2 regions of the Neobacillus sp. DZ-9 genome follow, and region 2 is predicted to be linked to the other one. Evidence: predicted binding sites of a transcription regulator. Region 2 holds the regulator's gene; the other holds the start of a gene.
The links. The regulator NrdR, encoded in region 2, represses ribonucleotide reductase genes. The targets are predictions, from matches to a motif close to AACACNATATATNGTGTT.
Positions count from the first base shown of each region.

Region 1: a site for NrdR is predicted at 2,736-2,753, ahead of AC59HZ_RS02240 (vitamin B12-dependent ribonucleotide reductase). Genes of this name have one in related genera too.

Region 1 is NZ_JCAIOL010000001.1:445,130-449,565, reverse strand. Features, by position in the region: gene AC59HZ_RS02240 (vitamin B12-dependent ribonucleotide reductase) at 153-2,711, opposite strand; gene AC59HZ_RS02235 (SRPBCC family protein) at 3,090-3,569, shown strand; gene AC59HZ_RS02230 (lipoate--protein ligase family protein) at 3,641-4,436, opposite strand, start outside.
Region 2 is NZ_JCAIOL010000001.1:155,539-159,974, forward strand. Features, by position in the region: gene AC59HZ_RS00775 (glyceraldehyde-3-phosphate dehydrogenase) at 1-287, shown strand, start outside; gene speD (adenosylmethionine decarboxylase) at 568-942, shown strand; gene AC59HZ_RS00785 (hypothetical protein) at 1,051-1,431, shown strand; gene nrdR (transcriptional regulator NrdR) at 1,523-1,984, shown strand; gene AC59HZ_RS00795 (replication initiation and membrane attachment family protein) at 2,031-3,434, shown strand; gene dnaI (primosomal protein DnaI) at 3,448-4,374, shown strand.

The sequences.
Region 1 (4,436 bases), 290 kb from region 2:
CCCCCTTGGAGTGACTTGATACTCATACTATACAAGGAAAGAGTAACAGCGAGGTCACAGCTAGATTACAATCGTGTTACAAAAATTATTTTGGAATAATTTTGTGCAAAAAAAGCGAATGGAAAAATCATATCCATCCGCTTTGAAAAATTCTATAATCCACACTTTAATTGGGCATTACAATTTGTACAAGTATTACAGCCGCCGATTTCTTTTACCTTTCCTTTTCGGCAGACTGGGCATGTGTTCCCGACTTCAGAACCGATAGTCACGTCCGTTGAACGAAGATCGCTGATTGTATCAACTAGAACGACATGCTGCTTTGGTTTTTCATCAAACATGGATAACTGCTCATTAGTGTTCTCTTCTGCTTTCAGTGTAAGTACCTGAGAATCACGTGAACCGTCTACATAGACAGTACCGCCTTTTGCACCGCCGCGGTATAGACGCTCATATACCTTTTCCACTTGTTCCACACTGTAGCCTTTTGGCGCGTTAACTGTTTTACTGATAGAACTGTCAATCCAGCGCTGGATGACACATTGAACATCAGCATGGGCTTCAGGAGCAAGCTCCATTGCTGTAACAAACCATTTTGGCAGATTGTTTGGATCTGCTTCAGGATGCTTCTCGAGATATTCTTGAACAATATCCGCATTTACTTCTATAAATTTACCTAGACGTCCGCTTCGGTAGTATGAGAATGAGAAATAAGGCTCTAATCCAGTTGAAACCCCAACCATTGTTCCAGTTGATCCTGTAGGAGCAACCGTTAGCAAATGAGAATTTCTAATTCCGCTTTCTAAAATAGATTCGCGGATGTCTTCAGGCATTTTTTTCATATATCCAGTTTCAATGAAGGCGTGTCGTAAACGATTTGTTTCTTCATATGTTTCACCGTTTAAGAATGGGAAGCTTCCTTTTTCTTTCGCTAATTCAACTGATGTTCTATATGCAGTAGTTGCTATTGTTTCAAAAACCTCATCAACTAGTTTGTTACCTTCTGGTGAACCATACTCTGTTTCACAGTAGATAAGTAGATCATGTAAACCCATAACTCCAAGACCAACACGACGTTCACCTAGAGCTTGCTTTTTGTTTTCTTCCAAGAAATATGGAGTAGCATTGATGACGTTGTCCTGCATGCGGACACCAACAGCTACGCTACTCTTTAATTTTTCAAAGTCAACTGTTTTTGTTTCCTTATCAGCCATTTCAGCAAGATTTACAGCTGCCAAGTTACATACAGAAAATGGTGCAAGGGGTTGTTCACCACATGGATTTGTTGCAACAACTTGTTGTCCATATGCTTTCGCATTTGTCATGTCATTAGCATTATCGATGAAGAAAATACCCGGTTCCGCTGAGTAGGTCGCGCAAATATTAATTAGATTCCATAGCTCTTTTGCTTTGATCTTTTTATAAACTCGCACTTTATAACCGAGCTTTTCCCACTCACGAACATCTCCGACTTTATGCCATTCTTCGTTGTAGAATTTCATTTCCTCTTCATTATAGTGTTCAACATATGGGAAACGGAGTTCATATTCACCATCGTTTTCAACAGCTTCCATAAATTCTTTTGTTAAACACACTGAGATGTTTGCACCCGTTAAGAATTCAGAATTATGAACTGTAAAATTACCGCCGGTTGCAAGTTTTTCCTCTGCCTCAGCAATTATGGAATCACTGAAACCGCCGAGTCCAGGGATGTTTTTATAATTGACAATTCCTTGGTACATCGCTGTTTCCTGCAGAGTCAATGGTGTGAACTTTAGCTTATCTTTAGCATGCTTTTTTATCGTTTCATCGTTTGTATTTTCAATTAAGAATCGTAGAATTCTAGGGTTTTGCATTTTTGAAATAATGAATTCAATGATGTCCGGATGCCAATCCGCCAGCATGATCATCTGCGCACCTCTGCGGCTGCCTCCTTGTTCGACTAAATGAGTCAACTTCGCAATATCATCCAGCCACGAAACCGAACCAGATGATTTTCCATTTACACCTCTTGCAAGGGTGTTTCGTGGTCTTAATGTCGAACCATTTGTTCCAACACCGCCGCCTCGACTCATGATCTCCATGACCTGTTTCCGGTGGTCAGAAATACCTTCACGGGAGTCTGCTACAAAAGGCATTACGTAACAATTAAAGAATGTTACCTCAGTTCCTGATCCTGCCCCGTAAAGAACACGTCCGGCTGGAATAAAGTTCATGTTCACAAGCTCTTGATAAAACTTCTCTGTCCACTCAATTCGCTTCTCTTCCGTTTCTTCAACAGAAGCAAGACCCGTAGCATTCCTTTTAGCAATCTGCTCATAAAAAAGCTCCAGCGGCTTCTCGATTACATCGAGAGAACGCCAGATCATTCCTGTTTCAGATTCCTGTTGATCATCTAGAACGCCTCTGAATTCCTCTTCCACCAAAACCTTTGCCTTTTTCTTTTCCCAATCAATTTCCTTTATTGTACCAAGCCCTCTAGCTGGAAATTTCGGATCCTCTTTAATCGTCAAAACAACAAAGTCACCATTCGTCAGGGTAATTTTTGCAGTATCTTTAAAGGTGTAGCGGTCTAGCATGACCAATCGCGAAACGCCCTTGTGGGTTATTTTCATATCTGGGGTTACTGGGTGCACCTGGGGAAACAAGCGGATGTCCTCATTCAACCTCTCAAAATCGATATTCATTTTTTGTCTAAAAACTATAGACATGAAAACAACTCCTTCAATTTATAAAATTCTGTATATTGTGTTAGATTCTAGTAAGCTATGCTATATCTAGTTGTCTTAATAAACATAAGTTAACATAGAATTGCAGAACAAATCAACTAAAACTCAATATATGGTACCGAAAATATTTTCGACACTACTACATATTGTAGATTAGACAAAAAACAATAATTTTGTCAAACTTAAAATACACTAGATTTTTAAGCAAAATAAAGATTTCTTAGGTTTTTCGGCAAAAAACAGCATTTTTTAACATATTTTGCGGTTTGAGAATTATTTTTTTCCGAATACAGGCATACAAATTTATTAGCATGGTCCAAAATGATATTATAAAGTAATAGATTTTTGGGAGGAACAAATATGCTTGCTGAAATAAAAAAGGACGGAAACGGCTATATAGCACATTTTAAACGTCATTTAAACCATTCGGTAGAAGATGTATGGTCATATTTAACCGACAATGACAAACTTCCAAAATGGTTCCCAGAGCTTCGAGTAGATGAGCTTCGTGAGGGCGGAGTCATTAAATTTAATATCGGCGATGGCACTTTTATTGATATGAAGATTACAGAGCTAAAAATTCAATCCATATTGGAATATACTTGGGCAGAGGATCTGGTTCGGTTTGAACTTTATCCTGAGAATGAGGGCTGTAAGTTAGTCTTAATCGAAAAATTAACTAAGATTACTGACCATACACCTCGGGACCTTGCCGGATGGCATGTATGCTTGGATGTCATCAATGCCTTGCTCGATGGACGGACAATTGAATCTCGAAAAGATGAGTGGCAGAAATGGTATGAAAAATATTCAAAGGCAATTGAGAAAATTACTCATTAATAAATGTAAAGGCGAACCAAATTAAAACTGGGTTCGCCTTTATTTTTGTGGCAATCTCAATAGGTATTTTTTTATCGTTTAAAATTCCACTCATCATTCTCATAACGTTCTTTTGCAATTTTTTCAACATATGCAAGCTCTTCTTCTGTCAACTGATATGGTTCAAGCTCAATATTCAGTCCTTCGGCAAAGCCCCTATAAAACGCCTCCTTGGCCTCTTCTAGCGTAATTCTTCTTGGACTAATTGCATTAATCGCGACGGCCTTATCTTTGAAGGCCTTCTTCATCCGTTCCTTTACACGGTCATTCGGATACTTGAACAAGCTAAACAGCTTATCTTCATCTAAATCTAATAATATCGAGCCGTGCTGGAGAATGACTCCCTTTTGTCTAGTTTGCGCACTGCCAGCAACCTTCCGGCCTTCAACCACAAGCTCGTACCAGCTCGGGGCGTCAAAGCAGACTGCAGAGCGGGGATTTTTCAAAGCATCCCGTTCTTCTGCTGTTTTAGGAACAGCAAAATAGGCTTCTAACCCTAAATGATGAAACCCTTTTAAAATGCCTTCTGAAATCACTCGGTAAGCCTCTGTGACTGTTTTTGGCATCTCTGGATGGTCTTCTGATACGATTACACTATATGTAAGCTCATGATCATGAAGGACGCCGCGTCCGCCGGTTGGTCTTCTGACAAAGCCTAGCTGATGTGCTTTCACTGCTTCCATATCGATTTCTTTATCTACTTTTTGAAAATAACCAACAGATAACGTTGGAGGGTTCCAGCCATAGAAGCGAATGACCGGCGGAATTTTCCCTTCGCTGTGCCAGTCAAGAAGTGCCTCATCTAATGCCATATTAAAGGATGGTGAA
Region 2 (4,436 bases):
AACAAGATGTAACTGTTGATGATATCAATAGAGCGTTTACCGAAGCGGCTGATGGTCATTTAAAAGGAGTTCTAGATTTGACAATGGAACCATTGGTATCCGTGGATTTTAATACAAACGAGCATTCCGCTATTATTGATGGACTTTCCACCATGGTAATGGGTACAAGAAAAGTAAAAGTCCTTGCTTGGTATGATAATGAATGGGGCTATTCTTCACGCGTAATCGATCTTACATTATATGTAGCAGAGGAAATTGCCAATTTATCAAAGGTTAAGGTTGGCTAAAAAGGCTGTCGATTGACAGCTTTTTTTGTTGCCATTTTTCCTAATTTGAATATCATTAAATGGAATTATTTAATACTTGCAAAAATTTCATTTTGATAGGTTGCAAAATAAATATAAACAAAGTATACTAGTCATCGTGAACTTCTTGAAATTGGGAGTGGATAATTACTTAAAGGGTTAGGACCTCTCTGGACTAACTTTCCCCCGTGGTAGTTGTTCTGTACCGTTAATAACAGAATTTCAAGAAAGGATCTGAAAAAGGTTAGAGGGGGAATTGAATATGGAAACAATGGGTCGTCACGTAATCTCTGAATTATGGGGATGCGACTTTGAAAAACTGAATGACATTGACTTTATTGAACAAACTTTTGTAGAAGCGGCTCTTAAGTCAGGTGCAGAAATTCGCGAAGTAGCTTTTCATAAATTCGCTCCACAAGGTGTCAGCGGGGTAGTCATTATTTCTGAATCACATCTAACCATTCACAGCTTCCCTGAGCACGGCTATGCAAGCATTGACGTATATACTTGCGGTGATTTAAATCCAAATATTGCTGCGGATTATATTGCTGAAGCGTTAAATGCTGAAACACGCGAGAACATTGAAATTCCACGTGGAATGGGTCCTGTTCGAGTTAAACAAGCAAGAGTCCTTTAAATTCTAATAAAACTAAAAATCGTAAGAGGTGTATTCAGTACACCTCTTTTTATATTTTTGGTGTAATGTTGTACACTATAATAAAAGCGTAATTTGCGGGGGGTTTTTATGGCTAATTTATTTACTCGATTTAAAAAAGAAATTGAAACATCTGATGGGAACTCTGATGCTTCACTGAAAACACATTATTATAAAGCTACTTTTAATCAACTATTCGAATCAGCAGAAAAAATGTTTCGGGAAGACGCTGATTGCCGGATAATGACCGTTTCAAAAGAACATGGAGAAATTGCCGTTGAAATCCATAAACCATTCTCCTGCTTCCTTATTGCGACAATTGTTTCTGTAAAACCAATGCAAACAGCTGTTGATTTTAATATTTCATCCGAGAAATTCTCCTTGCTGGGCATCTATCCGGACTTGAAAAAGCGGATCAACTCTTATTACGAGCGAATGAATCAATTACATACGACTATAAAAAACTCTTAATACTTCTACTTGTGAAAAGGTATTCTTTTTTATAAGATAATAGTAAGAATGCTGAACGGATTTATTGTTTAGAGTTGGAGTTGATTAGCAAATGAAATGCCCTTCATGTCAAAATTATGGAACTCGTGTGCTTGATTCTCGGCCTGTTGATGAAGGACGAGCGACAAGACGACGAAGAGAATGCGAAGAATGCGGCTATCGTTTTACTACTTTTGAGAAAATCGAAGAAATTCCTTTAATTGTCGTGAAGAAGGAAGGCACAAGGGAAGAATTTAGCCGTGATAAAATACTTCGCGGATTGATAAAAGCTTGTGAAAAGCGTCCTGTTGCCCTAAAGGAACTAGAGGATATTACACATGGAGTGGAAAAGGCACTTCGCAGCCAGGGTATTTCAGAGATCAAAAGTGAAGAAATTGGCGAAATGGTTATGGACAGATTGGCACATGTCGACGAAGTAGCCTATGTCCGCTTTGCTTCGGTTTACCGTCAATTTAAGGACATTAATGTTTTTATTGAAGAATTAAAGGAACTAATAAATAAAGAGAAATCATAAGGGAGCTATCGCTCTCTTTTTAAATTGAAGGGAGTGGTAAATGGGTATGGCGCAGCATTGGCAGGAAATTCTTCCGATCGACCGTTACCGGGTAGCGGCAAATGGGCTCTTGCATGAGTATGACCGAAAAGTGCTGACGTTCTTATATCAGCCCTTAATTGGATCAGTCTGTTTTAGCCTATATATGACACTTTGGTCGGAGCTTGAGGAAAATAGACTGTGGTCGGAACACTCTACACACCATCTCTTAATGAACCTATTAGGGAAGAATTTAAAGGATATCTATGAAGCTCGCTTAAAGCTTGAGGGTATTGGTTTATTAAAAACATATGTGAAGATGGATGAAGGTGAAAGATCCTTTATTTATGAGCTTCACCCTCCATTAAATCCTGAACAATTCTTTTTAGATGGAATGTTAAATATTTATCTCTATCGAAAAATAGGAAAAAAACACTTTAACAGGCTTAAACACTTTTTTTCCGATCAGAAAAAACCAAACGGTAAAGAATTCCAGGATGTAACGAAAGCTTTTCAGGATGTGTTTGCTTCCGCTACACCAGGGAGTCTGCAGTATCTACAGGATACTTCGGAAGAGTTGGAAGCGAAAGAAAATCAGCAATTTATTGGCCGTAATGAGCAAAGAGGAATCCAAATTGATGTTGGAAGCTTCGATTTTGATTTGTTAATGGCTGGTTTAAATGAATCGTTGGTCCCAAAGAAGGCATTAACCCCTAAAGTAAAAGAGGTTATTAGCAATTTGGCTTTCCTTTATACAATTGACCCGCTGCAAATGAAAAATATAATTTTCAGTGCCTTAAATGAATCCAATGAAATTGATATTGAAGAATTAAGAAAGGGAGCCCGTGATTGGTATCAATATGTCAATCATGATCAACTTCCTAACCTGGTTGAACGGGTTCAGCCTGCTATTCATCAAGTTCAAATCACCGAACCCAAAACACAAGAAGAACAATTGATTCGCTATTTGGAGACAACCTCTCCATTGCAATTTTTAATAGACCTTTCAGGGGGAGCAGAGCCTTCAAAATCGGATATCCAAATTATTGAAGAGGTTATGTTTAAACAAAAGCTTCTTCCTGGCGTAATTAATGTCCTCATTCATTTTGTCATGCTTAAAACGGAAATGAAGCTTACAAAAGGCTATGTAGAAAAACTCGCCAGTCACTGGGCAAGATTGCAAATGAAGACCGTAAAAGAGGCAATGGACCTGGCGAAGAAGGAACACCGAACCTATCTCGGCTGGACGGAAAATAAAAAATCAGGCGGAAAAGGGACAACAAACAAAAAGCCTATTCGGACAGAACTTATTCCAGATTGGTTTGATGAAAGCTCTAATAATTCTGCTAAAGATAATCCACAAGCAAACATTTCTGAAGATGAGGCCAAAAAACGCGCCATCGAAGAGAAATTAAAGGCTTTTCGAAAATAGGGGGTGACAAAGGATGGAGAGAATTAATAAAACATTGCAGCGGCTATCGGGAAATGAAAACTTTCAAAAACGGTTTGAAGAGCAGCGTCAGGAGGTGCTCCAAAATCCTGGTGTAAGAGCCTTTTTAATGGAGCATCAGGATGAAGTGACGCATGACATGATTAATAAAGGCCTGATAAAATTATTTGAATTCACCAAACAAAGTATTGGATGTAATAAATGTCCAAGTCTTGATGGCTGTGTCAATATGATGAAGGGCTATCACCCGGAATTAGTAATAAATCGCGGCTCCATTGATGTTGTTTATAAAAGATGCCAGAGAAAAGTAATCGCAGATGAAAAGCGGAAAAACGAACAGCTCATCAAAAGCTTGTATGTCCCACGAGATATTTTGGAAGCATCCTTCGAAGATTTTGAAGGAGATACGGGCAGGCTTGATGCCGTAGATAAAGCAGCCACTTTTTTAATGAACTATGAAAAGGGCAAGAAACAAAAGGGATTATATTTTTACGGCAAATTTGGTGTGGGAAAATCCTATTTGCTAGGTGCCATTGCCAATGAACTTGCAAAGAAACAGATTTCCTCGATGATTGTTTATGTGCCAGAACTGCTAAGGGAAATGAAAAGTTCCATTGCCGATTCCACCTTAAATGAAAAAATAGAAGCGCTAAAAAAAGAACCGATCCTAATGATGGATGATATTGGTGCAGAAGCGGTGTCCAGTTGGACGAGGGATGAAGTATTGGGGCCGATTTTACAGTTTCGGATGCTGGAAAGCCTGCCGACATTTTTCACTTCAAACTTTGATTTTGCAGGGCTCGAGCACCATTTGACCTATAGTCAGCGTGGCGAAGAGGAGAAAATGAAGGCACGCAGGATCATGGAGCGGATTCGGTCCTTGAGTGAACCTGTTCTGGTGGACGGGCCGAACCGTCGTTAATAATATTTATTTGGATTGCCTAAGATAGGGCAGTCCTTTTTTTAATCTAAAATACAAATGCG